DNA from 4 places in the Paenirhodobacter sp. genome. Region 3 is predicted to be linked to each of the others. Evidence: riboswitches for the same ligand, from Rfam matches in the RefSeq annotation. Region 3 holds a riboswitch; each other region holds the start of a gene.
What was found. Region 3 has a riboswitch for cobalamin ahead of AB7U46_RS11640 (DUF1636 family protein). Riboswitches for the same ligand answer to the same signal wherever they lie in the genome.
Positions count from the first base shown of each region.

Region 1: it holds a riboswitch for cobalamin, as region 3 does, so the genes downstream of both, AB7U46_RS00805 (TonB-dependent receptor plug domain-containing protein) here and AB7U46_RS11640 (DUF1636 family protein) in region 3, are expected to answer to the same signal.
Region 2: it holds a riboswitch for cobalamin, as region 3 does, so the genes downstream of both, AB7U46_RS05690 (aromatic ring-hydroxylating oxygenase subunit alpha) here and AB7U46_RS11640 (DUF1636 family protein) in region 3, are expected to answer to the same signal.
Region 4: it holds a riboswitch for cobalamin, as region 3 does, so the genes downstream of both, nrdH (glutaredoxin-like protein NrdH) here and AB7U46_RS11640 (DUF1636 family protein) in region 3, are expected to answer to the same signal.

Region 1 is NZ_JBFXGV010000001.1:165,914-173,136, forward strand. Features, by position in the region: gene AB7U46_RS00805 (TonB-dependent receptor plug domain-containing protein) at 1-1,698, opposite strand, end outside; cobalamin riboswitch at 1,814-2,019, opposite strand; gene AB7U46_RS00810 (CerR family C-terminal domain-containing protein) at 2,148-2,810, shown strand; gene AB7U46_RS00815 (HlyD family secretion protein) at 2,807-3,754, shown strand; gene AB7U46_RS00820 (ATP-binding cassette domain-containing protein) at 3,751-4,671, shown strand; gene AB7U46_RS00825 (ABC transporter permease) at 4,668-5,804, shown strand; gene atpD (F0F1 ATP synthase subunit beta) at 6,001-7,223, shown strand, end outside.
Region 2 is NZ_JBFXGV010000009.1:5,111-12,333, reverse strand. Features, by position in the region: gene AB7U46_RS05700 (acyl-CoA carboxylase subunit beta) at 1-1,045, opposite strand, end outside; gene AB7U46_RS05695 (2Fe-2S iron-sulfur cluster-binding protein) at 1,312-2,403, opposite strand; gene AB7U46_RS05690 (aromatic ring-hydroxylating oxygenase subunit alpha) at 2,408-3,646, opposite strand; cobalamin riboswitch at 3,700-3,896, opposite strand; gene AB7U46_RS05685 (peroxiredoxin) at 4,066-4,716, opposite strand; gene AB7U46_RS05680 (LysR substrate-binding domain-containing protein) at 4,833-5,735, shown strand; gene AB7U46_RS05675 (aspartate aminotransferase family protein) at 5,751-7,121, opposite strand.
Region 3 is NZ_JBFXGV010000030.1:32,150-39,372, reverse strand. Features, by position in the region: partial or broken gene AB7U46_RS11650 (cobaltochelatase subunit CobN) at 1-479, opposite strand, end outside; gene cobW (cobalamin biosynthesis protein CobW) at 483-1,517, opposite strand; gene AB7U46_RS11640 (DUF1636 family protein) at 1,533-1,919, opposite strand; cobalamin riboswitch at 2,013-2,223, opposite strand; gene cobO (cob(I)yrinic acid a,c-diamide adenosyltransferase) at 2,266-2,898, shown strand; gene AB7U46_RS11630 (DUF4062 domain-containing protein) at 2,895-3,998, opposite strand; gene AB7U46_RS11625 (cobyric acid synthase) at 4,075-5,523, shown strand; gene AB7U46_RS11620 (SDR family oxidoreductase) at 5,542-6,279, opposite strand; gene AB7U46_RS11615 (LysR family transcriptional regulator) at 6,380-7,223, shown strand, end outside.
Region 4 is NZ_JBFXGV010000001.1:157,026-164,248, reverse strand. Features, by position in the region: gene AB7U46_RS00795 (FecCD family ABC transporter permease) at 1-343, shown strand, start outside; gene AB7U46_RS00790 (ABC transporter ATP-binding protein) at 340-1,071, shown strand; gene AB7U46_RS00785 (adenosylcobinamide amidohydrolase) at 1,074-1,754, shown strand; cobalamin riboswitch at 1,814-2,003, shown strand; gene nrdH (glutaredoxin-like protein NrdH) at 2,088-2,309, shown strand; gene nrdI (class Ib ribonucleoside-diphosphate reductase assembly flavoprotein NrdI) at 2,314-2,715, shown strand; gene nrdE (class 1b ribonucleoside-diphosphate reductase subunit alpha) at 2,708-4,831, shown strand; gene nrdF (class 1b ribonucleoside-diphosphate reductase subunit beta) at 4,864-5,835, shown strand; gene metH (methionine synthase) at 5,840-7,223, opposite strand, start outside.

The DNA.
Region 1 (7,223 bases), on a different contig from region 3:
ATCGTAGCTGCCCTGGACATAGCGTAGATCGGCGCTGACCGAGCCGCGCCCGCCGAAAGTGTCCGCCGTCGCCTGCAGGCCGAGCTCATTGCGCGGGCGGCGGGTGAGGGTGCTGCCGTTCGGGCCATGGGCGTCGGTGTAGGTGTAGCTCGCCTTCAGGTTCAGCCAGTCGTTCGCCTGCCATGCACCGCTCAGCTCGACCCCCTTGCGGGTGCTGGTGCCGGGCAGGTTGACCGAGGTGCTGCCGGCGGAGCTGATCATGTCCTTCACGTCGGCCTGGAACAGGGTCAGCCCGAGCGTGCCGCGCCCCTGGGCGAGGTCGTAATCGGCGCCGAGCTCGTAGCTCAGGCTGCGTTCGGGTTTCAGGTTCGGGTTGCCGGAATAGACGCCGGGGGTATAGCCGAACTGCTCGTACATCGTCGGGTAGACCGTGGCCTTGCCGACCGAGCCACGCAGCCGCCAGGCCGCCCCCGGCGCACGCCAGGCGGCCGAGAGGTTCCAGGAGGTCGGATCCTGGAAGACGTCGATCACGTCGTGGCGGATGCCCGCCTGCAGGTCGAGCCCGTTGTCGAAATGGCCCTGATAGTCGAGCGCGATCGAGCGGGTGTTGCGCGAGTCCTTGCCGCTCGACCAGGCGTCGGTGACGTCGAAGGTCTCGCGCTCGGCGCCGAGCTGGAGGTTCAGCTTCTGATTGGCTGTGCGCGCGTCACTGCCGTCGAGCGCGATGCTCGCGGTATATTTGAACGTGCGGCGGGTGGAGCCGTAGTCGGAATTGCCCCACGCCGGGCTGCGGTAGAAGGTGTCCTGATTGCTGCCCGAGATCTCGAACCGGTTCAGCAGCCGCCCGCCCAGCGCATCCGCCTCGAGCCAGAGCGAGCCATAGGTCTCGTCGCGGCTGGCGCTGTCGCCCGCGTTGACGAGGTAATCCTCGGGCCGCGTCGCCGCGCCGTTGGTGCTGAAATAGCTGTAGTCCTGCCAGATCCGGCGCAGGGTGAAGCCGGTCTTCACCGTGTCGCTGATCGCGTAATCGCCGTTGAGCGAGGCGGTATCGACGTCATTGTGCTGGATGTCGCCCTTGACCGAACCGTCGTTGTCGTTGTCGCGCCGGTTGTCGAGCGCGAAGGAAAGCTGGCCGCGCGCGAAGCGCTGGCGCAGGTAGACATTCGCGTCATGGCTGTCGTTGCCGCCGAACTCGAAGCCGCCGCCATAGGAGGTGCCCTCCTTCTCGGCGCGCTTGGTGGTGATCGCGATCACGCCGGCCATCGCCGAGGTGCCGTAAAGCACCGATTGCGGGCCGCGCAGCACTTCGATGCTTTCGATGTCGGCGACGGTGAGCCCGCCGAAGGAATAGGAGCCGTTCGTCGTTCCGTTCGCCTCGACGCCGTCGATCAGCACCTTGGTGTGGTTCGCCTCGCCGCCGCGGATATAGACGGCGGCGGCGGTGCCACCGGTGGCCGCGACCGAGACGCCGGGCAGGGCGCGCAGGGCGTTCTGCACCGTGGTGATGCCGCGCTCTTCGATGTCGCGGGCGGTGACGATGCTGTAGGCGCGGGTGAAATCACTGGTCGCAATGCCGGTGAGGCCGCCCCAGACGACGATCTCGTCGAGGCTGGTCGTGTCCTGCGCGAGCGTGGCGACAGGAACGGACAGGATTGCTGCGGTGAGCAGCAGGTGGCGCAGGGCGCGGGTGGATCGCATGGTTCACTCCCCTTCGCGGGCGGGGCCCGCATGACAAACAGGCCCGGGAGGAACTCCGCGGACCGAGACTGTCACCACTGCGGTTGACGCCGCTTCCTCGCGCCCCTCGCGCGCGGAAAGGGTGATCGTCCGAGCAGGTCTCCTGGCTCGCGGGTCTTTGCTTGGCCGGCCTTCCCGGGCTGTGCCCAGTGGCATCGTCGGCGTCGCTCACCGCTTACAGTTGCGGGGGCAGCCACGGCTTCGGCAGCTCCGGCGGAGCGGTCGTTCCGTGTTCCCTTTCAATCCGACCCTGAGGCCGGAACTCGAACGCTCCGGTGAAAGATCAAATCGGCCTGTGAGTCAAGCCCGCTGCGCCGCGGCACGCCTGCCGGGTGCCAGGCTGTGACTTTGCCGCGCGCCTCCGCAGCCTCACCCATTGATTTAATCAATCGTTTGATTATACTGCCGCCATGAGCGAACGACTCCCAGACCAGATCAAGCCTGCCGAGGGCACCGCGCGCGCGCTGATCGAGGCGGCGATCGAGATCTTCGGCAATGCCGGCTATGCCGCCGCCTCCACCCGCGAGATCGCCGCGAAGGCGGGGACCAATGTCGCCTCGATCGCCTATCATTTCGGCGGCAAGGAGGGGCTGCGCCTCGCCTGCGCGCGGGAATTCGCGGCGCGGATGCAGAGTGTGGTGATGGCAATGCCCGCCGAGGATCCGCCCACACCCGAAGCGGCGCACATCGCGATCCGGGCGCTTGTCTCCCATGTCGCGCCGCAGATGATCGGCAATCCGCAGATGCGGGCGATGATTTCCTTCGTGCTGCGCGAGGTGGCGGAGAACGGCCCGGGCGCGCAGGTGATCTACGACATCCTGATCCATCCGATGCACCGCCGCTTTTGCCGGCTCTGGGGTATCGCGACCGGACAGGCGCCGGAAAGCGCGGCGGTGCGGCTCACCGTCTTCACCGCGATCGGACAGATCCTTTATTTCCGCATCGGCGCGCCGATCGTGAGCCGCCGGATGGGCTGGGAGGCGATCGGGCCCGAGGAGGTCGCACAGATCACCGAAGTGCTGTTGCGCAATATCGAGGCGGTCCTCGCCGTGACGAAAGGAGAGGAAGGATGATCCTCTGTTCCCTGCCGCTGATCGCCTCGCTGCTGCCGGCCTGTGCCGCGCCTGCGCCGCTCGCCACCGGCTATGTCGAGGGGGATTACGTTCTGATCGCCCCGGTAAGTACCGCGCAGATCGACGAAACGCTGGTCACCCGCGGGGAGCGGGTGAAGGCGGGGCAGCTGCTCTCGCAACTCGAGAAGCGCGATGCGCAGATCGCGGTGGATCAGGCACGGGCGGCGGTGATGCAGGCCGAAAGCCAGCTCGAGAACCTGCGCGAGGGCAAGCGGCCGGAGGAGATCCGGGTGATCGAGGCGACGCTCGCCTCGGCGAAGGCGCAGCTTGCGGAATACGAGCGCAACTCCGCGCGCACCGAGGCGCTGGCCGCGAAGGGCACGGCGACGGTGGCGCAGCGCGAGGATGCGCAGACTGCGGTTTCGGTGGCGAAGGCGAATGTCGCCGAGATCGAGGCCAATCTGGTGGTGGCGAAGCTGCCCGCGCGCGCGGCCGAGATCGCCGCGGCGGAGGCGGCGGTGCATGCCGGGCAATCCGATCTCGACAAGGCGCAATGGGTGCTCGACGAACGCAGCCTGAGCGCCCCGGCGGCGGGGGTGATCTCCGACATCATCCGCCTGCCGGGCGAGATCGCAGGCCCCTCGGCGCCGGTGCTCTCGATGCTGCCAGACGATGCGGTGAAGCTGCGGCTATACGTCCCCGAGCGCGATCTGGCGCGGATCGCGGCGGGCACGATGCTTTCGGTGCATTGCGACGGCTGCGCGGGCGATCTGCGCGCCGAGGTGACCTATATCGCCGATGGCCCCGAATTCACCCCGCCGGTGATCTATTCGCTGCAGAACCGCCAGAAGCTTGTCTATCTGATCGAGGCGAAGCCGGCGCCGGGATCGGGGCTGAAACCGGGGCAGATCGTCGATGTCGATCTCGCCGGTAGCGGGAAATGAGCGCAGAGCCCGCCATCACCGTCACCGATCTCGTCAAGCGCTTCGGCGACAAGACGGTGGTCGACCATGTCTCGCTTGCGGTGCAACGCGGCGAGATCGTCGGCTTTCTCGGGCCGAACGGATCGGGCAAGACGACGACGATCCGGATGATGTGCGGGCTGCTCACCCCCGACGGGGGCGACGGGCGCGTGCTTGGCCATGACATCCTCACCGATCAGCGCGCGATCAAGCGCGAGGTCGGCTACATGACGCAGCGCTTCTCCTTCTATGAGGATCTCACGATCGAGGAGAACCTCGCCTTCGTCGCCGGGATCTACGGGCTTGGGAAACAGGCGGTGCGCGACACGCTCGCCGATCTTGGCCTCACCTCGCGGCGCGGCCAGCTTGCCGGCGCGCTCTCGGGTGGCTGGAAGCAGCGCCTGGCGCTCGCCGCCTGTATCATGCATCGGCCGGCGCTCCTGATGCTCGACGAACCCACCGCCGGCGTCGACCCGAAGGCGCGCCGCGATTTCTGGGACGAGATCCATCAGCGCGCTTCCGAGGGGCTCACCGTGCTCGTCTCGACCCATTACATGGACGAGGCCGAGCGTTGCCACCGGATCAACTACATCTCCTATGGACGGCTGATCGCGCAGGGCACGGTGGCGGAGGTGATCCGGGATGCCGCGCTGACGACCGTGGTGCTCGAAGGGGCGCAGATCGCGCAGGCACAGAGACTGTTGCAGGGCGCCGAGGGGGTCGATCAGGTGGCGGCCTATGGCAATACGCTGCATGTGATCGGGCGCGACGGCACCGCCCTGCGGCGCGCGGCGGAGGCGGTTGCCGCGCAGACCGGCTGCGCGCTGGAACCGGCCGAGACCAGCCTCGAGGATGTCTTCATCCAGCTCATGGGCGCATCGCAGGACAACATGCAATGAACCGGATCCTCTCGCCGCGCCGTCTCTTCACGATCATCCGCAAGGAATCGATCCAGATGCGGCGCGACCGCGTCACCTTCGCGATGATGCTCGGCGTGCCCTTGATGCTGCTGATGCTCTTCGGTTTCGCGATCAACAACGATCCGAAGGGCCTGCCCGCCGCGCTCGTCGCCCCGGTCGAGGATCGCTACACCCGCGCCATCGTCTCGGCGCTCGAACTTACCGGCTATTACCGCTTCGCCTATCCGCACGCCTCCGCCGATCAGGCCGAGGCGCTGATCGCGCGCGGCGAGGTGAGCTTCGTCGTCACCGTGCCCTCCGATTTCGGCAAGCGGGTGGCGCGCGGCGATCATCCGCAGATCCTGATCGAGGCGGACGCGACCGATCCGGCGGTGGCCTCGGGGGCGATCGGCACGCTCGGCACCGTCGCGGCGCAGGCGCTTTTGCGCGAGACCGGCAGCGAGGCGGCGGCGGCGCAGGCTGCGGCAAGCCAGCTCGATGTCGTCGTGCACAAGCGCTACAACCCCGAGGGGATCACGCAATACAATATCGTGCCCGGGCTTTTGGGCGTGATCCTGCAGATGACGATGGTGATGATGACGGCGATCGCGCTCACGCGCGAGAGCGAACGGGGCACGATGGAGAACCTGCTCTCGATGCCGGTGACGCCGCTCGAGGTGATGCTGGGCAAGGTGCTGCCCTTCTTCGTCGTGGGCGCGGTGCAGGTGCTGGTGGTGCTGGTTGCGGCGCGCACGATCTTTGGCGTGCCCTTCGTCGGCAATCTGGTGCTGCTGCTGGCCGGGGTGTTCATCTTCGTGATGGCGCTCGTCAATCTCGGCTATGTCTTCTCGACGCTCGCGCGCACGCAGATGCAGGCGATGCAGCTGACCTTCTTTTTCTTCCTGCCCTCGATCCTGCTGTCGGGTTTCATGTTCCCCTTCCGCGGCATGCCGGTCTGGGCGCAATGGGTGGGCGAGGCGCTGCCGCTCACCCATTTCCTGCGGATGATCCGGGCGGTGATGCTCAAGGGCGCCGATCTCGCCGCAGTGGCGCAGCCGATCGCCGCGCTGCTCGGCTTTGCGATTTTCTTCGCGCTTCTCGCACTCAGCCGCTTCCGCCAGACCCTCGACTGAGCGCGGCTTTGCGGCGCCCTTCGCCCGCGGCCTGACTCCGCGGAATTCATCCAGTGCGTGCATCGTGATATGCATGCGGGCGAATTTCGGCGTAAATTCAAGGCGAATCATTCCGTTGCAGCGATAGTGACCGGGAAAGCCGCGTGAAACCGATGTCAGAAAACCCCCTCCGCACCGCCCTTTCGGAGCCGCTCACATGAGCGGCGTGGCGCGGGTGGTGGCGGTGCGCGGGCCGGTGCTCGACCTTCGGGTCGAGGGCGATCTGCCCGCGATCAACGATGTCTTCGAGGTGTCCGGCCCCACGGGCAAGGTGATCTGCGAGGTGCAGGCACATCTCGACGCGAGCCATGTGCGGGGCATCGCGCTGCAGGCGACGCAGGGGATCGCGCGCGGCGCCGAGGTGCTTCTGACGGGCGGGCCCCTGCGGGTGCCGGTGGGGGAGGCGGTGCTCGGCCGGCTGATGAACGTGCTTGGCCAGACCGGCGACAACGGCCCGGCGCTGCCCGCCGATGCGCCGACGAGCCCGATCCACCGCTCCGCGCCTTCGCTCGCCTCGCAGACGGCGCAGACGAAGGTGTTCTCGACCGGGATCAAGGTGCTCGACCTGCTCGCGCCGCTTGCCCAGGGCGGCAAGTCGGCGATGTTCGGCGGCGCCGGCGTCGGCAAGACGGTGCTGGTGATGGAGCTGATCCGGGCGATGGTCTCGGGCTATGACGGCATTTCGGTTTTTGCCGGCGTGGGCGAGCGTTCGCGCGAGGGGCATGAGATGCTGGGCGAGATGCGGGATTCCGGCGTGCTCGACCAGACCGTTCTCGTCTATGGGCAGATGAACGAACCGCCGGGCGCGCGCTGGCGCGTGCCGCTCACCGCGCTCAGCATCGCGGAGCATTTCCGCGACGAGGAGGCGAAAAACGTCCTTCTGCTGATCGACAACGTCTTCCGCTTCGTGCAGGCGGGATCGGAGGTTTCGGGGCTGCTCGGCCGGATGCCCTCGCGCGTCGGCTATCAGCCGACGCTGGAGACGGAAGTGGCCGATCTGCAGGAGCGGATCGCCTCGGTCGGCAAGGCTTCGGTCACCGCGATCGAGGCGGTCTATGTGCCCGCCGACGATTTCACCGACCCGGCCGTCGCCGCGATCTCGGCCCATGTCGACAGCACCGTGGTGCTTTCGCGGCAGCTGGCCTCGGAGGGGATCTACCCCGCGATCGACCCGATCTCGACGACCTCGGTGCTGCTCGACCCCGCCGTGGTGGGCGAGGAGCACGCCCGCATCGCCGGGCAGCTGCGCGAGGTGATCGAGCATTACCAGGAATTGCGCGACGTGATCGCGCTCCTCGGCGTCGAGGAGCTGGGCCGCGAGGAGCGCCTCCTCGTCGGGCGTGCGCGGCGGTTGCAGCGCTTTCTCACCCAGCCTTTCTT
Region 2 (7,223 bases), on a different contig from region 3:
GCACGAAACGCGCCGCCTTGTCGGAGGCGTCGATGTCGAGCGTGCCCGCCTTCACCATCGGCTGGTTCGCGACGAAACCGACGACGATGCCGCCGATCCGGCCGAAACCGATCACGATGTTCTGCGCGAAGGTTTCCATCACCTCGAGGAAATCGCCCTCGTCGGCGAGCCGGCGGATCACCTCGCGGCAATCGAAGGGCGCCTTCGAATCCTCGGGCAGCAGATCGTCGAGGCCGGGATCGTCGGCGATCGAGAGATCCGCCTCGATCCGGTGCGGCGGGTCCATCATGTTGTTCGAGGGCAGGAAGGAGAGCAGCTTGTGCACGATCGCCACGGCATGGGCGTCGTTCTCGGCGATGAAATGCACGTTGCCGGACACGCCGGCCTGGGTCTCTGCGGAGCCGATCTCATCCATCGTGGTGACCTGGCCGGTGACCGAGCGGATCACCTCCGGCCCGCAGATGAACATCTGCGCATTCTCGCGCGTCATGACGACGAAATCGGTCAGCGCCGGGGAATAGGCCGCGCCGCCCGCGCAGGGGCCGGCGATCACCGAGATCTGCGGCACCACGCCCGAGGCCTGCACGTTGCGGTAGAACACCTGACCATAGGCCGAGAGCGCGCCGACGCCTTCCTGGATCCGCGCGCCACCGGAATCGTTGAAGCCGATCACCGGAACGCCCGCCTTCATAGCGTGATCGAGCGTGTGGCAGATCTTCTTGGCGTGGGTCTCGCCGAGCGAGCCGCCGGAGACGCCGAAATCCTGCGAAAAGGCCGCGACCGGTCTGCCGTCGACGAAGCCGGTGCCGGTGATCACCGCATCGGTCGGGATCGCCTTGCCCTCCATCCCGAAATGACGGGTCTTGTGCAGCGCATGCAGGCCGAATTCCTGGAAGGTGCCGGCGGAAAACAGCGCCTCGATCCGCTCGCGCGCGGTGAGCCGGCCCTTTTCGTGGCGTTCGGCGGTCTTCTTCGCGCCGCCGCCTTCGAGCGCGACATCGCGCCGCTTGTCCAACTCGTCCGCGAGTTTCCTGGAAATCGCCATGATCGCATCGCTTCCTTCTGGCCCGCCGGAACCCCGGCGGGGATGTTGCAGGGCATGACCCGAAGGCCCCCCGAGGCGCCCGCGGCCGGCCCTTTCGGACCAGGTCGCGACGCACCCTAATGGCGGTCCGATTAAGGCGCAGTTCACGGTGAAGATAAAGCGGGGGCGCGCGGAATATTTTGCAACTGCAGCAAAAATCGCGCTTTGCCGCCCGAATGGGCACAATCGGGGGGCGATTCCCGCCCCCCATCCGGCAATGCCCCGGATCAGACCTCGACCGAGACCTTGCCCATCGGATTCGCGCAGCAGGCGAGGATATAGCCCTCGGCGATCTCGTCGTCGGAGATGCCGCCGTTGTGCACCATATGCACCTCTCCCGAGAGCTTCTTCACCTTGCAGGTGCCGCACAGCCCGAAGGTGCAGCCCGAGGGGATGTTCAGCCCCGCCTGTTTCGCCACGGCCAGCACCGTGTCGGTCTCGGCGCAGGGCGCGGTGACGCCCGAGGCGGCGAAGGTGATCTCGGCGGCGACCTGCGCGTCGGGGGTGACGTCCTCGATCAGCGGCGCCTCCGCCTCGCTCGCCACCGGGGCGCCGAAGCTTTCCTGATGGTAATGCTCCATGTCGAAGCCGAGCGAGATCAGCATCTCGCGCACCGACTGCATGAAGGGCTCTGGCCCGCAGCAGAACACCTCGCGCTCGAGGTAGTCGGGCGCCATCAGGCCGAGCATGATCTGGTTCAGCCGGCCCTGATAGCCGTGCCAGGTGCGGAACGGATCGAGTTCCTCGACGGAGAAGCGCAGCTGCAGCCCCGGCACGCGGTTGGCGAATTGCTCCAGCCGCTCGCGGAAGATGATCTCGGAGGGGCGCCGCGCCGCGTGGACGAAGGTGATGTCGGGCATCTCGCCCGAATCCCAGGCCCAGGTCGTCATCGCCATCATCGGCGTGATCCCCGAACCCGCCGAGACGAAGAGGTATTTCTTCGCCTTGTGGCGGTGGAAGGAGAAGATGCCGCTCGGCCCGAAGGCGCGGATCTTCATCCCCGGCTTCAGATGTTCGAGCATCCAGCGGGTGCCGATGCTGTCCTTCTGCGCCTTCACCGTGACCGAGATCGACAAGGGCCGCGAGGGGCTCGAGGAGATCGTGTAGGTGCGCTGAACGTTGCCCGCCGCGCCCTTCGCCGGATCGACCGGCAGGTCGAGGGTGACGAACTGCCCCGGCTCGTAGTCGAACCACGCGCCCGAAGGCGCGCGGAAGGTGAAGGTCGCGGTGTCGGCCGTTTCCGGCACGACCATCGCGCATTCGAGCATCTCGTCATCCGACCAGGGCTCGGCGGACCAGTTCAGGCGCGGCTTGACCATCCGCTCACTCCGCCGCCTGGGCGGTCGGGCCGAGCCGCTCCGCCATCGTGCCGCAATACCAGTCGACGAACTGGATCACGCCCTCTTCCTGCACCGTCGAATAGGGGCCGGGTTCGTAGGCCGGGGAAAGGATGCCCTTCTGGTTCTCTTCCACGACCTGACGATCTTCGTCATTGGTGTTGAGCCAGACCTCGGTCAGCGTCTTGAGATCGTAATCCTTGCCCTCGACCGCATCCGCCGGCACCAGCCATTTCGTCGTGACCTCGGTCTCGGTGGGCGAGAGCGGCAGGATCCGGAAGACGATCGCATGATCGGCGAGGAAGTGGTTCCAGGTGTTCGGATAGTGGAAGAACAGCAGCGAGCCCGCGTCGCTGAAGGGCATCTGCCCCATGCGATGACCGGTCACCGCCGCCTTCGTGCTCATCGTGTAGCTTTCGGCGTTGTTCAGAAGCGGGATCCGCGCGAGGCGCCACTGCATCCGCGGATGCGCGGTGAAGCGCGAGGGCAGCCCCGCCTCCTCGCAGCGTTTCCAATGCGCGAGGATGTCCGGGCTCGCCGCGTCGGGGCCTTCCATCGCGGTCATCCGCGGGTTGTCGGAATAGGTCCGGCAGAGCGAGGGATGCGAGCCGCCGCAATGGTAGCATTCGCGGTTGTTCTCGATCACCAGCTTCCAGTTGCCCTTCTCGACGATGGTCGAGGAAAACGCGACCTTCGCCTCCTTCAGCCCGGCGGGGGCGAGGTAGCGGCCGAGCGTCTGGGCGAGATCGGCGATCGGCGGCGGCACTTCGGCGAGGCAGATGAAGACCATGCCGCCGATATCGACGCAATGGACCTTCTTCAGCCCGTGTTTCGAGGCGTCGAAATCCTCCTGCATGTCGCGCGCCCAGATCAGCCGGCCGTCGAGCTCGTAGGTCCACTGGTGGTAGGGGCAGACGAGCTTCGCGGTGGTGCCGCTCGGCGCCGAGCAGAGCCGCTGGCCGCGGTGGCGGCAGACGTTGTGGAAGGCGCGGATCATGCCATCGGCGCCGCGCACCACGATCACCGGATAGGCGCCGACCTGAAGCGTCGCGTAATTGCCGGGCTTGGGCAGTTCGCAGGCGGGCACCGCGAACAGCCATTCGCGGTAGAAGATCTGGTCCAGATCGGCCTGGAGCACGCCCTCGTCGCAATAAAGCTCGTGGCTCAGGGAATAGTTCTCGCGGCGCGCGGCCAGTTCCGCGCGGATCTCGGATGCGCTCAGCATCTTGCACCTCTTTGGGCCACGCCTCCCCGCGCGGACAGGTTGAAAGAAGGGCCGAAGCCCGGGGCCGCAAGGCTGGTGTCCGGGCTCGGGAGGCGCCTGCACGCCGCGGACGCGCCCTCCGGGCCTCCGCCCGGCGGATCCGACCGCCTCTCCCATACCGTTGCGGGGGCAGCGCCGGTCTCCCACCGGCTTTCCCAATTCTCCTGCGTCCCGGGGCCGGGGCGCAGGCACCCTGCCCCGCCAGATTGACAGAATGCCGCGCCCGGCGCGCCGCAAATGCGACCTCCGGCGCGGCATTCGAGACATTGCCCGGGCGCGGCCCCGCCCCCCGGACAGGGGCAGGCGCCGCGCGGGGGCGATCGCGGCTCAGCACGCGATTCGCGCCCTGCGCGGCGCCCAGGAACCGGGGCCCCGTCGGCTCAGAGCATCCGCGTCGAGAAATACCAGTCGACGGTGTCATAGCCCTCGCCGGCACGCGCCTCGGCCTCTTCCGGGGTCTTCGGCGTGTGCACGATCACCGGCTTGCCCGGCGCCCAGTTCTCCGGCATCGCGCAATTCTCCTCGGCCGCGGTCTGCAGCGCCACGAGCAACCGGTAGATCTCGTCGACCGAGCGGCCGGCGACCATCGGATAATAGAGCATCGCGCGCAGCTTGCCCTCCGGGTCGATCAGGAAGGTGGCGCGCACCGCCGAGGTGTCGGAGGCGCCGGGCTGGATCATGCCATAGGCCGAGGCCACCTCCATGCTCAGATCGGCGATGATCGGGAAGGTGATCTTGGTGCCGAACTTCTCCTCGATGTTGCGCATCCAGGCGATGTGCGAATAGTGGCTGTCGATCGAGAGGCCGAGCAGCTCGGTGTTGCGCGCGGCGAAATCGGCCTGGCGCTTGGCGAAGGCGATGAATTCGGTGGTGCAGACCGGGGTGAAATCGGCCGGGTGCGAGAACAGCACCAGCCATTTGCCGCGGTAATCGGCGAGGGTGCGGCGGCCGTGGGTCGTCGGCGCGTCGAAGTCGGGGGCGGCGACGTTCAGGCCGGGCATCCGGGGCTGGGTCTGGGTCAGGTCGGTCATCGGTTTTCCTTTCGGGTCTCTGTCGTTTCGATGCAGACTTCCTACCCCCCGGAATTACATTGGTGAAATTGATTGATACGCTTTCACTTATTGCCTTTTTCTATTACGATTCCCGCATGATCACCCTGCGCCAGCTCCGCTTCCTCACCGCCGTCGCCGAGGAACTCAATTTCTCCCGCGCGGCCGAACGCTGCCACGTCACCCAACCCACGCTGAGCGCGGGGCTGCGCGAGCTCGAGGAACGCCTCGGCGTGACCCTGGTCGAGCGCACGAAACGCTCGGTGATGATGACGGAGATCGGCGCCGAGATCGCGGCGCGGGGCCGCGCGCTGCTGCTTGGCGCGCGCGAGATCGAGGAGCTCGCCGCCGCGCAGCTACGCCCCGACGAGGGCGATCTGCGGCTGGGCGCGATCCCGACGATCGGCCCCTTCCTGATCCCGCGCGCCCTGCCCGGGCTGCGCGCGCGCTTTCCCGCCCTGCGGCTCTACCTGCGCGAGGAGCTGACCGAGAGCCTGCTCGAGGGCGTCGCCGCCGGGCGGCTCGACCTTGCGGTGATCGCCCAGCCCTATGACATCGGCAGCCTGCGCAGCATGGCGCTCTTCGACGACGGCTATCACCTCGCCGCCCCGCCCGAGGCGCCGCCGCAGGAAGCGGGCACTTGCGAGACCGGCCTCGCGCTGCTCGACGGGGCGCATCTGCTGCTTCTGGAAAAGGGGCATTGCCTGCAGCGCCATGCGCTGCGCGCCTATCCCGCCGGGCGGCTCGCGCAGGACGAGCATTTCGCCGCGACGAGCCTGACGACGCTGATCTCGATGGTGAGCGAGGGGCTGGGGATCACGCTGCTCCCCGATCTCGCGGTGGCGGCCGGGGTGGCGGCGCATCAGCGCGTCGCACTGACGCCGCTGCCCGACGCCTGCCCGCGCCATGTCGTGCTGGTCTGGCGCGCGACCTCGCCGCGCGCCGCCGTGTTCGAGGAGATCGGCCGGATCCTGCAGGAGACGCGCCGCGCCCTGCGCTGATCCGGCCGCCGGAGCTCAGCCGAAGACCGCGGTGAGCGCGCCGTCGACGGCCTCGGTGATCTCGTCGATGTCGTCGGGCGTCGCGATCAGCGCCGGGCTGAAGCAGAGCGTGTTGTTGAACCCGGTGAGCGAGCGGTTCGTCATGCCGAACATCACGCCGCGCTTGGCGCCCTCGGCCACCACGCGGGCGACCTCGCCCTCATGCATCGGCTCCTTCGTGGCGCGGTCGGCCACGAGCTCGGCGCCGGCAAAGAGGCCCGCACCGCGGACGTCGCCGATCACCTTGTGCTTTTCCATCAGCGTCTGCAGGTTCGCCATGATCCGCTCGCCCATCGCGACGGTGTTGGCCAGCAGCCCCTCGTCCTCGATGATGCGCATGTTCTCGATCGCCGCCGCGGGGCCGGCGGTGCAGCCGCCAAAGGTCGAGATATCACGGAAATAGCTGAGCTTGTCGGTCGCGTCCTTGAACTGCTCGAACACCGCCTCGGTGGTCACGCAGCACGAAATCGCCGCATAGCCCGAGGCCACACCCTTCGCCATCGTCACGAAATCGGGCTGGATGCCGTAGTTCTGATAGCCGAACCAGGTGCCGGTGCGGCCCATGCCGCAGACGACCTCGTCGATGTGCAGGAGCACGTCGTATTTCTTGCAGATCTCCTGCACCCGCTCCCAATAGCCCTTCGGCGGCACGATCACGCCACCGCCCGCGGTGACGGGTTCGAGGCAAAGCAGGCCGACGGTATCCGGCCCCTCGCGCAGGATCACCTCCTCGATCGCATCCGCCGCGCGCTCGCCGTAATTCTCGACATCCCACTGCGCGCGGTATTCGAGGCAATGCGGCACCGGCACGAAGCCGCCCGGGAACGGCCCGTATTGCAGCGCGCGCTCTTCCTGACCGCAGGCCGCGAGCGTGCCGAGCGAGGCGCCGTGATAGTCGCGCTCACGATAGAGGATCTTCGATTTCTTGCCGCCATGCAGCCGCGCCGAGATCTGGCGCACCATCTTGAAGACCTTCTCGTTCGCTTCCGACCCCGAGTTGGCGAAATAGACGCGGCTCATGCCCGGCATCTTGGTCAGCAGCTTTTCCGAGAAAAGCGCGCCCGGGATGGTGCCGCCGCTGCCCGCCCAATAGGGCAGCTCGATCAGCTGGTCGCGGATCGCGTTGGCGATGCTCTCGCGGCCGTAGCCGACGTTCACCGTCCAGACCCCGCCCGAGACGGCGTCGAGGAACTCGGCGCCGTGCTGATCCCAGATCCGGATCCCCTTGCCCTTGACGATGACGCGCGGGTCACTCGTCTCGAGCGATTTGTGTTGCAGCAGGTGGTGCCAGACATGGGCGCGATCGGCCTCGGTCACATGGCGCATATCGTTGGAAAGCAGGGTCATCCGCGGGACTCCGTCAAAGGGGGATGCGCCATCACAATCCTTTTCCGCGCGCCCAACAATCCTTTTTATCACTACGGCAAGTCATTGATTTTTATTGCGCGC
Region 3 (7,223 bases):
GCCAGCGCCGCCTGCGCCGCGACCGCGCCCCCCGCATCGCACAGCGCCTGCAACCGGCGCAGCGTCGAGACCGGCAGCGTCGAGGCGGCATCGAGGCGCGGATCCGCGCGCCCGTCGGCGGGCAGCACGGCGAGCGCGATGCCGCGCCGGCGCGCCAGATCCTGCAGGCTCGCCAGCCCATAGGGCCAGTAGCTCTCGCCGCCGATCAGCCGCACGAGGATGCCCTTCGCCTGTGCCGCCACCGTCTCGAGATAGACATCGACCGAAAGCGGATGGCGCAGCGCCGCGAGATTGGCGAGCCGCAGCGCAGGCAGCGCGCCCCCCGCTCCGGCGTCCTGCGCGCGATGCCAGCCCGCCGCGAAAGCGCCGAGATCGCTGTCGGAAAAGGACAGCGCCACGAGATCCGCGGGCGTCTGCCCGAGATCCTGCGGCACGTCGCTCTCCTCGAGCCCGTGGCCTTCGCGGAAGACGAGATGCACCGCTCAGACCCCGAGCACGGTGCGGATCGCCGCGGCGTCGACGTCGCCCTTTTCGGCGATCGCGACGAGCGCGCCCTGCCGCGGCCCCACGCCCCAGGGGCGGTCGTATTGCATCCGCACCCGCGCCCCGACCGCCTGCACCAGAAGCCGCATCGGCTTGCCGCGCACCGCGACATGGCCCTTCACCCGCAGGATGCCGAGATCGCGCGCGAGCCGTTCGACCGCCGCACCGAGCGCCGCGGGATCGTCGATCTCGGGCAGCGCGATCGCCACCGAGTCGAAATCGTCGTGGTCGTGATCGCCCGCCCCGTCGTGATGCGAGGGCCGCGCCGAAAGATCGTCCTCCGCCGCCGCCGAAAGCCCGAGCACGACGCGCGGATCGACCGCGCCCTCGGTCACCGCAAGCACCGGCACGCCGCGCGGGTTCTCCGCGCCGATCACCGCGCGCGCCGCGGCCAGCCCCTCCGCCCCGGCGAGATCGGCCTTGGTCAGAAGCACGATGTCGGCACAGGCGATCTGATCCTCGAAAACCTCGGACAGCGGGGTCTCGTGCTCGACCGCCGCATCGCCCGCCTGCTCGGCCGCCACCGCCGCGGGATCGGGCGCGAAAAGCCCCGCCGCCACCGCCTCGGCATCGGCGAGCGCGATCACCCCGTCGACCGTCACCCGCGAGCGGATCGGCGGCCAGTCGAAGGCCTTGAGCAGCGGCTTCGGCAGCGCGAGGCCCGAGGTCTCGATCAGGATGTGATCGGGGGCGTGGGGCAGCGCGAGCAGCCGCTCGATCGCCGGGATGAACTCGTCGGCGACGGTGCAGCACAGGCAGCCATTCGCCAGCTCGAGGATGCTCTCGGCCGGGCAGTTCGCATCGGCGCAGCCCTTCAGGATCGCGCCATCGACCCCGGCGGTGCCGAATTCGTTGACGAGGATCGCCAGCCGGCGCCCCTCGGGATGGGCCATCAGATGGCGGATCAGCGTGGTCTTGCCGGCGCCGAGAAAGCCGGTGATGACGGTGACGGGGATCTTCTTGAGGTCGGACATCGGGAGCTCCTTCGATCAGTCCTGCTGCGGCGGCAGCCGCGCGACACATTGCTTGCGAAAGATCGCGGGGCGGGCGCGCCAGGGGATCAGCCCGTCGGGCGTGGCGGCATAAAGCGCCGCCCCCTCGAGCAGCGCGGCGAGATCGCGCGCGGGGTCGAGATCGCCGTAGACATAGGCCCAGCGCTCCGGCCCGCCGCTCAGCGCCGCGGTGCAGCCGCGCGCACAGGCCGAGAGGCATTCGACCGCGCGCAGCCGCACCCCCGCGGGCAGATCGCGCGCGGCCAGCGCCGCATGCAGCGCGGCGCCGGGGCGCGGCGCGTCACCGGGCTCCTCCGACGCATCGGGGACAGCGCCGCCGCGGGCGCGGCAGGTCGTGCAGATTGTCAGGGTCACCCCGCCCATCCTTGCTCTCCTTCTCGGAGCGGCGGGGGGGATCGGGCAAGCGCAGCCGTCGACGACAGGCTGCTCAAGCCGGCCGCGAGACACCCCGTTCGCCCGTAACACATCGTGCTGGCAGGTCTCCCGGCTTGCGGATCCCGGGGCCCGGGGGCCCCTGCGCTCCGCCCGCCTTCCCGGCCTTTTGGGGCCAGTGGCGATGGGCGAAACTCTCCGGTCACGGTCGCGGGGGCGGCTGCGCTTGGGCCAAAGGCCTGTCGCATTCCCTCTTCGCCTGTCATAGACAGGAACCAGCGCCGCCCACCTGAGGCAAAGCGCCCCCCCTTGTCAAGACGTCACGACCGAGGTTCCGATGCCCGCCCCGCCGCCTGCCCCGCCGCCCTCCGAAGCCGACCGCCACGCCGCGAAAATGGCGAAGATCAAGGCCGCGCGCGACAAGATGATGGCGACGAAGACCGGGGAGAAGGGGCTGATCGTCGTCCATACCGGAGCGGGAAAGGGCAAGAGCTCGGCCGGGTTCGGGATGATTCTGCGCGCGATCGCACACCGCATGCCCTGCGCCGTGGTGCAGTTCGGCAAGGGCGCGATGGAGAGCGGCGAGCGCGCGCTGATCGAGACGCATTTCGCCGATCTGTGCCAGTTCCACACGATGGGCGAGGGCTTCACCTGGGAAACCCAGGACCGCGACCGCGACATCGCGGCGGCCCGGCGCGGCTGGGAAAAGGCGCAGGCGCTGATCCGCGATCCGGCGATCCGGATGGTGCTGCTCGACGAAATCAACATCGCGCTGCGCTACGAGCATCTCGATCTGGCGGAGGTGCTCGCCTTCCTGCGCGACGAGAAGCCGCCGATGACCCATGTCGTGCTGACCGGCCGCAATGCGAAGCCCGAGCTGATCGAGCTGGCCGATCTGGTGACCGAGATGACACTGGTGAAACACCCGTTCCGCGCGGGGGTGAAGGCCCAGCCGGGGGTGGAGTTCTAGCGCCCCTGCGTCATCTGCAGATACCAGCCGCTCGCCGAGACCGCGGCCGCCTCGGTCAGCGACCAGGTGGTGCGTTTGGAGAAGGTCGGACCGCTGGAGCCGAAACGTGCCAACATGCCCACCGCGGAATGCGTCGAAGGGGCCGGCCGCTCGGTGAACCCCGCGACGACCTCGGGCTCGGCGACGCGCCGCTCACGCAAATAGGCGAAGGCCCGCAGGAACCCCATCTGTTCGTCGTCGATGTAGATAGATTCACGCGGCCACGAACCCGTTTCCCGGGCGATGAGAACCTCGAGCGCGCCGATGACGATCTCGTTGTCGATGAAGCTGGTCGTCATCGCCGTCGCCAGCGCCCAGCACAGATCCTTCGTCGGGAAAAACACGGTCGTGAGATCGCCGTCGGTTTCCGTCCGGAACGCCGAGACCCCGGAAGGCGCATCATAACCAAACTCGACCGCCGTTTCCTCCGCGATATCGGCGAAGACCTCTACCACGTCGATCGCCGTCTCCGGCAGCTGCGCATTCCGCAGTTCCAGCTCGGCCACCTTCTGGCTCAGCCGGGCGATCTGCAGCTCCGCCTCCTCGCGCGCGATCCCGTCGCTGCGCACCCAGCCGATCGCCGGGAAGCGGCGCTGGACGTCCTGCAGCGCGAACACCGTTTCCGCCATCAGCTCCTTCGGATCGGTCCAGTAGCGCACCAGCCGCGACGCCGTCATCTTGTCGCGAAACGCCCGCAGCTTCGCGCGGCCCGCATCGCTGGCTTCGATGTACTCGCCCTGCAATTTGTTGAACGGATCGCGATGCAAAAGCCGGATCACCGGCTTTCTCCGTTCGACGGCATAGTCGTATTCCATCTCGGTATAGCTCAGCCCGGTCTCGGGATGGATCGAGCCATAGCGCCCCGCCGAGATCAGGATGTAATAATCGGAGGCGTCGATCACCGTCTTGATGAGCTCGAGCTGCTCCGCGTCGGTCGCCGGGAAGAGTTCCATTCCCGCCGGGAAGCAATCCGCGCGCAAAAGCGCCTGCGAGACTTCCTGCCGCGCGTTCTGCAGATCCTGGAAGGTGGAGGAAATGAAAACCTGATACCGCTTTTCCATCTGGTCGCGCCGGGCCCCGTGACTTAGGTCTGGGCAAACACTACGGAGAAGCGCGAATGAGCGTCAAGCGAGCCCGATGACCCGGGCGCTGATGATCCAGGGCACCGGCTCGAATGTCGGCAAGTCGCTCCTTGTCGCGGGGCTGTGCCGGGCGGCGCGGCGGCGGGGCATCGACGTTGCGTCCTTCAAGCCGCAGAACATGTCGAACAATGCCGCGGTCACCGCCGACGGCGGCGAGATCGGGCGCGCGCAGGCGCTGCAGGCGCTGGCCTGCGGGCTCGAACCGGTGAGCGACATGAACCCGGTGCTGCTCAAGCCGGAAACCGACACCGGCGCGCAGGTGGTGGTGCAGGGCCGGCGCCGCACCACCACGCGCGCGCGCGACTACTGGGATCTCAAGCCGCAGCTGATGGGCGCGGTGCTCGAAAGTTTCGGGCGGCTGCGCGCCGCGCATGAGTTGGTGATCGTCGAGGGCGCGGGCAGCCCCGCCGAGGTCAACCTGCGCCGCGGCGACATCGCCAACATGGGCTTCGCGCGCGCGGCCGATGTGCCCGTGGTGCTTGCCGGCGACATCGACCGCGGCGGCGTGATCGCGCAGATCATCGGCACCCAGGCGGTGCTCGACCCGGCCGATGCGGCGATGGTTTCCGGCTTTCTGATCAACAAGTTCCGCGGTGATCCGAGCCTTTTCGACGAGGGCTACGCGCTGATCGCGGACCGCACGGGCTGGCGCGGTTTCGGCGTGCTGCCCTATTTCCCCGAGGCCGCGAAACTGCCCGCGGAAGACGCGCTCGACCTGCCCCGCCACGCGCGCGGCACCGGGCTGCGCGTGGTCTGCCTCGCGCTCTCGCGGATCGCGAATTTCGACGATCTCGACCCGCTCGCGCAGGAGCCGGGCGTCGATCTGACCCTGCTTGCCCCGGGCGAGCCGATCCCGGGAGACACCGATCTGGTGATCGTGCCGGGCACGAAATCGACGCGCGGCGATCTCGCCTTCCTGCGCGCGCAGGGCTGGGACATCGACCTCGCCGCGCATCTGCGCCGCGGCGGCCATGTGCTTGGCATCTGCGGCGGCTACCAGATGCTCGGCACCGTAATCCGCGACCCCGAGGGGCTCGAGGGTGCGCCGGGGGCGGAGCCGGGCCTTGGCCTCCTTGCCATCGAGACCGAGATGGTCGCCGACAAGCGCCTGACCCGGGTCAGCGCGACCGATGCGGTGACGGGCGCGGCGCTTTCGGGCTACGAGATCCACATCGGGCGCAGCGACGGGCCCGACCGCGCCCGCCCCTTCGCACGGATCGCGGGCACGCCCGAGGGCGCGCGCTCCGCCGACGGGCGGGTGGTCGGCAGCTACCTGCACGGGATGTTCGCCGAGGACGGCTTCCGCCGCGCCTGGCTTGCGGGCTTCGGGCAGGCGCCGGGGGCCTTGAGTTACGGCGCCGAGGTCGAGGCGGTGCTCGACCGGCTCGCCGATCACCTCGAGGCGCATCTCGACGTCACCGGGCTGCTCGCGCTCGCGCGCTGAGCCCGGCCCCTGCCCCGCTCAGGCCATGCCGCCATTCGCGCGGATCACCTGACCGTTGATCCAGCCGCCCTGCGGCCCGGCGAGGAAGGCCACCACATCGGCGATGTCCTCGGGCGCGCCGAGCCGGCCGAGCGGGTTCGCCTGCGCGAGTTTCTCGATCAGTTCAGGCGGCTTGCCGGCAAGGAACAGATCGGTGCCGGTCGGCCCCGGCGCCACGCTGTTCACGGTGATCGCGCGGCCGCGCAGCTCGCGCGCGAGGATCGGGGTGAGCGCCTCCACCGCGGCCTTGGTGGCGGTGTAGACGCCGTAGCTCTCGAAATGCGTCGCGACCACGGTCGAGGACAGGGTGACGATCCGCCCGCCGTCGCGCAGCCGCCGCGCCGCCTCGCGCAGGCACAGGATCGTGCCGGTCAGGTTCACCGCGATCTGCCGCGCGATCATCGCGTCGTCCGAGGCGGCGAGCGGCGCAAGCTCCATCACCCCGGCGCTGGTCACCACCAGATCGAGCCCGCCGAAGGCCGCCTCGGCCGCCGCGAAGAGCGCCGGCACCGCCGCCGGATCGGCGAGATCGGCCTGCAGCGCCTGCGCCCGGCCGCCCGCCGCGACGATCGCCGCCACCACCTCCTGCGCCGCGGCTGCGCTGCCCGCGTAAACCACCCCCACCGCATATCCCTCCGCCCCGAGCCGCCGCGCGATCGCCGCCCCGATCCCGCGCGAGCCCCCGGTGACGAGGGCGGTCTTGCCAGTGCCGGTCATCTCTCTCTCCTGTCCGATTGCCGAAAGAGGGATACACCCGCAGGTATTTCCGTATAATCCGCGATAATCCGGCATCACAATTCGGCAAGGACGAACAATCATGGACAGGCTCGATGCGATGCAGCTTTTCGTGCGGATCGTCGAGCGGCACAGTTTCAGCCGCGCGGCCGAGGATCTCGGCCTGCCGCGGGCGACCGCGACCGATGCGATGAAGCGGCTCGAGGCGCGGCTCGGCGTCACGCTGCTCGCGCGCAGCACGCGCCGGGTGCAGCCGACGCTCGACGGCGCCGCCTATTATGAGCGCTGCCGCGCGATCCTCGCCGAGGTGGCGGCGGCGGAGGAGGCCTTTGCCGGGGCCGCGCCGCGCGGCGTGCTGCAGGTCGAGGCGCACGGCACGCTCGCGCGGCATTTCCTGATGCCCGAGCTGCCGCGCTTTCTCGCCGCGCATCCCGGGATCGCGCTGCGGCTGAGCGAGGGCGACCGGCTTGTCGATCCGCTGCGCGAAGGGGTCGATTGCCTGCTGCGCGCGGGCACGCCGGCCGACAGCGCGCTGGTGATGCGGCGGGTCGCGCTGCTGCCCGAGGTGACGGTGGCCGCGCCCGACTATCTCGCGCGGCACGGTCGGCCGGAGCGGCTCGACGCGCTCGAGGGGCACCGGATGGTCGGTTTTCGTTCGAGCGCGACCGGCGCGGTGATGCCGCTCGACTTTGCCGAGGGCGCGGGGCGGCGCGCGGTGAGCCTGCCGGTGACGCTGACCGTCGAGGGGGCGGAAAGCTATCACGCCGCGGCGCTGGCGGGGCTCGGGCTGATCCAGCTGCCGCGCTATCACGCCGAGGCCGATCTCGCGGCGGGGCGGCTCGTCGAGATCCTGCCCGCGCATCCGCCCGCGCCGATGCCGGTCGCGGCCTATTACCCGCAAAGCCGCCAGCTCTCGCCGCGGGTGC
Region 4 (7,223 bases), on a different contig from region 3:
GCTCGGCGAGGACGCGGCCGCCTCGATGGGGGTAAGCCTGCCGCGGCTGCGGCTGCAGGTGGTGGGCGGCGTCGCGGCGGCGGTCGGCGCGGCGACGGCGGTGGCCGGATCGGTGGGCTTCGTCGGCCTCGTGGTGCCGCATCTGCTGCGCCGCGCAGTCGGGGCACGCCCGGCGCGGCTTTTGCCCGCCTCGGCGCTCGGTGGCGCGGCGCTGGTGCTTGCCGCCGATGTCGCGGTGCGGCTGATCCTGCCCGACCGCGACCTCAAGCTCGGCGTCGTCATGGCGCTAATCGGCGCGCCGGTCTTCCTGCACCTGATCTGGCGCCTGCGGGGGCAACCATGACGCTTCTCGAGATCGACGCCCTCACCGTTCGCCGCGGCACGCAAACCGTTCTTGAAAACGCCACGCTCAACGTCGCGCCGGGGGAATGCGTCGGGCTGATCGGGCCGAATGGCGCCGGCAAATCGACGCTTTTGCGCGCCGCGCTCGGGCTGATCCCGGCCACGGGGCACAGCTCGCTCGCCGCGCTGCCGCCCGCCGCGCGCGCACGCGCCGCCGCCTGGCTGCCGCAATCGCGCGAGATCGCCTGGGGCGTCAGCGTCGCGCATCTCGTCGCGCTCGCGCAAAACGGCGACGAGGCCGCGCCGCAGGTCGCTGCGGCAATGGCGCGGATGGATGTCGCGCGTTTCGCCGCGCGCCCGGCCACGGCGCTTTCCGGCGGCGAGCAGGCCCGCGTGCTGATTGCGCGCGCGCTCGCGCAGGACACGCCGCTTTTGCTTGCCGACGAGCCGACCGCCGGGCTCGACCCTGCGCATCAGATCGCCTGCATGCGCGTCTTCGAAAGCCTCGCGGTCGAGGGGCGCGCGGTGGTCACCTCGCTGCACGACCTCGGCCTTGCGGCGCGGCATTGCTCGCGCCTCGTGGTGCTCTCGCGCGGACGCATCGTCGCCGACGGCACGCCCCGCGCGGTGCTGACCCCGGAACTCCTCGCCGAGGTCTTCGGCATCCGCGCCTTCGCACTCGAAACCGCCGACGGGCTCGTGGTGCAGCCGCTCGGAGGCATCGTTTGACGCTGCTCGCCCCCGACCTCGCGCAGCCCTGGCTCGTCGCCGATCTCGGCGGCCCGCAGCGGGTGCTGAGCTTTGCGCCCTGGCGCGCGGGCTTCGTCACCACCCGCCGCATCGTCTGGCGCGAGGTGCGCAACGCCGATCTCACGCCCGAGCTCGACGTGCGGCGCTGGATCGCCGGGACGCTCGCCGAACGCGGACTTTCCGACGCGGTGACGATGCTGACCTCGCATGACATCCGCCGCTTCGTCCGCATCGAGCGCGAGGTCGAGGGGATCCGCGCCGCCGCGCTGGCAACGGTCGGGCTCGGCAATGCCGAGCGGGTCGGGCAACGCCATTTCCGCGCCGTGCCGGAGGATACCCCCGGCTACGGCACGATCAACATTGCCGTGCAGGTTGCGGGCCCCGGCCCGCGCTGGGGGCTGAGCCGGGTCGCGCAGATCGAAGCGTTGACGATCGCGGCGCAGGCGCGCACCGCCGCGGTGATGGAGGCCGGGCTCGATCTTCCCGGCGGGCGCGTCACCGGCACCGGTACCGATTGCCTTGCACTGGCCGCCCCACCCGGGCGCGAGGTCTTCGCCGGCCTGCACACGGCACTTGGCGAGGCAGTGGGCGCCGCCGTCCATGCCGCGGTGCGCGAGGGCGCAAGCGACTGGATCGCCCGCAACGGCGGGCTCTCGCCCTGAGCGCGAGAAAATTTCGCGCAAGACGACACCATATATTGACTAACCATTAACATCAGACGCAATATGCATGTGCTTCGGTTCCTTCGATCCCGGTCGAAGGCCAAGAGGGAAGCCGGTTCAAATCCGGCGCTGCCCCCGCAACTGTAAGCGGCGAGCCAGACCGATCACGCCACTGGGCCCCGGCCCGGGAAGGCCGGTCAAAGGCGACGACCCGCGAGCCAGGAGACCTGCCGGACGCACGACGATGACCACGAACGGAGGGTTCGGGGGCGTGTGTTCAGGCCATGGCTTTGCCGTCGCCGCGCGCGTTCCCGCATGAAAGACAGGAACGCCATGACCATCACCGTCTATTCCAAGCCGGCCTGCGTGCAATGCACCGCCACCACCCGCGCGCTCGAGGCCCGCGGCCTCGCCTTTGACCTCGTCGACCTGACCGAAGATGCCGCCGCGCTCGAGGCGGTCACCGCCATGGGCTATCGCCAGGCGCCGGTGGTTGTGGCGGGCGAGCTGCACTGGGCGGGGTTCCGTCCCGACATGATCGGCCGGCTCGCCTGAGCCGATGGGCGGGCTTTTCTATTACTCCTCGGCCTCGGGCAATACCGCGCGTTTCGTCGCGCGGCTTGGCCTGCCGGCGCGGCGCATCCCCATCGAGGACGCGCCGATGCCCGAGCCCGAGGCCCCCTTCGTGCTGATCTGCCCGAGCTATGCCGACGGGCGCGGCCACGGCGCCGTCGCGCGCCCGGTGATCCGCTTTCTCAACGACCCCCGGCGTCGCGCACTCCTGCGCGGCGTCATCGCCTCGGGCAACCGCAATTTCGGCCGGCTCTTCGCCTGCGCCGGCGACCTGCTGGCCGAGAAATGCGCCGTGCCGCTGCTCTATCGCTTCGAGCTGGCCGGCACCGAAACCGACATCGCCCGCATTCGCGCCGGGCTGGAAACCTTCTGGAGCCGCCATGCTTGACGCCGTGAAACCCGATCTCGACTACCACGCGCTCAACGCGATGCTGAACCTTTACGACGGCGCCGGGCAGATCCGCTTCGAGGCCGACCGCAGCGCCGCGCGGCAATATTTCCTCAGCCATGTGAACCAGAACACGGTGTTCTTCCACTCGCTCGACGAGAAGCTCGATTACCTCGTGGAGGAAGGCTACTACGAGGCCGAAGTCCTTGATCAGTATTCGAAAAACTTCCAGCGCCGGATCTGGGCCGAGGCCTATGCGAAGAAGTTCCGCTTCCCGACCTTCCTTGGCGCGTTCAAATATTACACCTCCTACACGCTGAAGACGCGCGACGGGCAGCGCTATCTCGAACGCTACGAAGACCGGGTGGTGATGGTCGCGCTGACGCTTGCGCGCGGCGACGAGGAGCTCGCGCTGCGCTTCTTGGAGGAGATCATCTCCGGCCGGTTCCAGCCGGCGACGCCCACCTTCCTCAATGCCGGCAAGCGCGCGCGGGGGGAGCTGATCTCCTGCTTCCTGCTGCGGCTCGAGGACACGATGGAAAGCATCGGGCGCGGCATCAATTCGGCGCTGCAGCTGTCCAAACGCGGCGGCGGCGTGGCCTTGATGCTGACCAACATCCGCGAGGCCGGCGCACCGATCAAGGGCATCGAGAACCAGTCTTCGGGCGTCATTCCGGTGATGAAACTGCTCGAGGACAGTTTCAGCTACGCCAACCAGCTCGGCGCGCGGCAGGGCGCGGGGGCGGTCTATCTCAACGCGCATCACCCCGACATCCTGCGCTTTCTCGACACCAAGCGCGAGAATGCCGACGAAAAGATCCGGATCAAGACGCTCAGCCTCGGCGTGGTGATCCCCGACATCACCTTCGAACTCGCGAAGCGCAACGAGGAGATGTATCTCTTCTCCCCCCATGACGTGGAGCGCGTCTATGGCATGGCCTTCTCGGAAATCTCGGTCACCGAGAAATACGCCGAGATGGTCGACGACAAGCGCATCCGCAAGCGCAAGATCAACGCGCGCGACTTCTTCCAGACCCTCGCCGAGATCCAGTTCGAAAGCGGTTACCCCTATATCCTCTTCGAGGACACGGTGAACCGCGCCAATCCGATCGCCGGGCGGATCGCGATGTCGAACCTCTGCAGCGAGATCCTGCAGGTGAACGAGGCCTCCACCTTCCACGAGGATCTGAGCTACGACCACCTCGGCACCGATATCTCCTGCAATCTCGGCTCGCTCAACATCGCGGCCGCGATGGATGGCGGCGATCTGGGCGCGACGGTCGAGGCGGCGATCCGCGCGCTCACCGCGGTGAGCGAGATGTCGGCGATCGCGGCGGTGCCCTCGGTCCGGCGCGGCAATGACGAAAGCCATGCGGTGGGCCTTGGCCAGATGAACCTGCACGGCTTTCTCGCGCGCGAGCGGATCCATTACGGCAGCCCTGAGGGGATCGAGTTCACCTCGGTCTATTTCGCCGCCGTCGCCTATCACGCGCTGCGCGCCTCCTGCCTTCTGGCACAGGAGAAAAACACTGCTTTCCATAATTTCGAAAATTCGAAATATTCCGATGGCAGCTTTTTCGGGAAATACCTCACCCGCGACTGGCTGCCCACGCGGCCCGAGGTGGCGCGGCTTTTCGCGCATCTGACCTTGCCCACGCGCGAGGACTGGGCCGCGCTGCGGGCCGATGTGATGCGCCACGGGCTTTACAACCGCAACCTGCAGGCGGTGCCGCCCACCGGCTCGATCAGCTACATCAACAATTCGACCTCCTCGATCCATCCGATCGTTGCGAAGATCGAGGTGCGCAAGGAGGGCAAGATCGGCCGCGTCTATTACCCCGCGCCCTTCATGACGAACGAGAACCTCGAATTCTATCGCGACGCCTATGAGATCGGCCCCGAGGCGGTGATCGACACCTATGCCGCGGCGACCGAACACGTCGATCAGGGGCTTTCGCTCACGCTCTTCTTCCCGGCCGAGGCGACGACGCGCGACATCAACCGCGCGCAGATCCGGGCCTGGAAGGCGGGGATCAAGACGATCTATTACGTCCGGCTGCGCCAGAGCGCGCTCGAGGGGACAGAGGTGCAGGGCTGTGTGAGCTGCACGCTCTAAGCACCGGATTTTGCCACAGAAAGGCTGAGAGAATGAAGGATCAGGCAGGCATCACGGTGCCGCGGGCGATCAACTGGAACCGCGTCGAGGACGAGAAGGATCTCGAGGTCTGGAACCGGCTGACGGTGAATTTCTGGCTGCCGGAGAAGGTGCCGCTATCGAATGACGTGCAAAGCTGGGCGACGCTGCGCCCAGAGGAGCGCGAACTGACGATCCGCGTCTTCACCGGGCTGACGCTGCTCGACACGATCCAGAACACGCTGGGCGCGCCGGCGATGCTGGCCGATGCGATCACCCCGCATGAGGAGGCGGTGCTGACCAATATCGCCTTCATGGAGGCGGTGCATGCCCGCTCCTATTCCTCGATCTTCTCGACGCTGTGCTCGACGAAGGAGGTCGACGCCGCCTTCCGCTGGTCGGAGGAAAACCCGCATCTGCAGGCGAAGGCTCGGGTGATCCTGGAGAAATACCGCGCCGGCGAAGACCCGCTGAAGCGCAAGGTCGCCTCGGTCTTTCTCGAAAGCTTCCTGTTCTACTCGGGCTTTTATCTGCCGATGTACTGGTCGAGCCGGGCGAAGCTGACCAATACCGCCGACCTCATCCGTCTGATCATCCGCGACGAGGCGGTGCACGGCTATTACATCGGCTACAAATATCAGCGCGGGCTGGAGCGGCTCGACGAAGCCGGGCGGCAGGCGCTGAAGGATTTCACCTTTGCCCTCGCCTTCGATCTTTACGAGATCGAGGCGCGCTATACCGCCGAGCTTTACGACGGGCTCGGCCTGACCGAGGACGTGAAGGCCTTCCTGCATTACAACGCCAACAAGGCGCTGCAGAACCTCGGTTACGAGGCGCTCTTCCCCCCCGCGGCCTGCGAGGTGAACCCCGCGATCCTCGCCGCGCTGTCGCCCGACAGCGAGAACCACGATTTCTTTTCCGGCTCGGGGTCGAGCTATGTCATCGGCAAGGCGGTCGCGACCGAGGACGAGGACTGGGATTTCTGAGCGCTCAGGCCGCCCCTGCCTCCGGGCGCGGGATGTAGTTGAGCACCGGCGCGAGCCAGTGCTCGACCTCGGCCAGGGCCATGCCCTTGCGCGCGGCGTAATCCTCGGCCTGATCGCGCTCGACCTTGGCGACCCCGAAATAATAGGCGTCGGGATGCCCGATATAGAGGCCGGAAACCGAAGAGCCCGGCCACATCGCCATGCTTTCGGTAAGCTTGACCCCGGTCGCCACCTCGGCATCGAGCAGATCGAAAAGCGTCACCTTCTCGGTGTGATCGGGCTGCGCCGGGTAGCCCGGCGCCGGGCGAATGCCGCGATAGGGTTCGGCGATCAGCTCCGCCGGCGCGAAGGTTTCGTCGGCCGCATAACCCCAATACTCGCGCCGCACGCGCTCGTGCAGCATCTCGGCCATCGCCTCGGCGAAACGATCGGAGAGCGCCTTGACCATGATCGCGGAATAATTGTCGTGCTTCGCCTCGAAAGCGGCGGCCAGCGCCTGCTCCTCGGGGCCGGAGGTCACGACGAAACCGCCGACATAATCGTGCGGCCCGCCCTCGGGTGCGACGAAATCGGACAGCGCCACATTCGGGCGGCCCGGGCGCTTGCCGGTCTGCTGGCGCAGCGTGTGCAGCGTGGCGCGGGTCTCGGCGCGGTCCTCGCCGGTGTAAAGGCGGATGTCGTCGCCCACGGCCGCGGCGGGCCAGAAGCCCACCACCGCGCGCGGGGTGAACCAGCGCCCGGCGATGATCTGCGCGAGCATCGCCTGCGCGTCGGCGAAAAGGCTGCGCGCCGCCTCGCCCTGTTTCGCGTCGTCGAGAATGCGCGGATAGACCCCTTTCAGCTCCCAGGTCTGGAAGAAAGGCGTCCAGTCGATGTAGCGCGCGATCTCGGCGAGATCCCAGTCCTCGATCACCTTCGGCCCGAGGAACTTCGGCGCGGGAACGGCGTAATTCGCCCAGTCGAGCTTGAGCGGATTGGCGCGGGCCTGCGCGAGCGGCAGGCGCACCTTCGCCGCCTCGTCCCGCGCATGGCGCGCGGCGAGATCGGCATATTCGGCGCGGATGCCTGCGGCGTAATCGGCGCGATGCGCGGGGCTCAGAAGCTGGCTCACCACGCCCACCGCGCGGCTCGCGTCGGTGACATAGACGGCGGCGCCCCGGTCATAGCGCGGCGCGATCTTCACTGCGGTGTGCACGCGCGAGGTGGTCGCGCCACCGATCAAGAGCGGAATGTCGAACCCCGCCCGCTCCATCTCCGAGGCCAGATGCACCATTTCGTCGAGGCTCGGCGTGATCAGGCCCGAAAGCCCGATCGCATCGACCTTTTCCGCCTGCGCCACCTCGAGGATCTTCTGCGGCGGCACCATCACGCCGAGGTCGATGATCTCG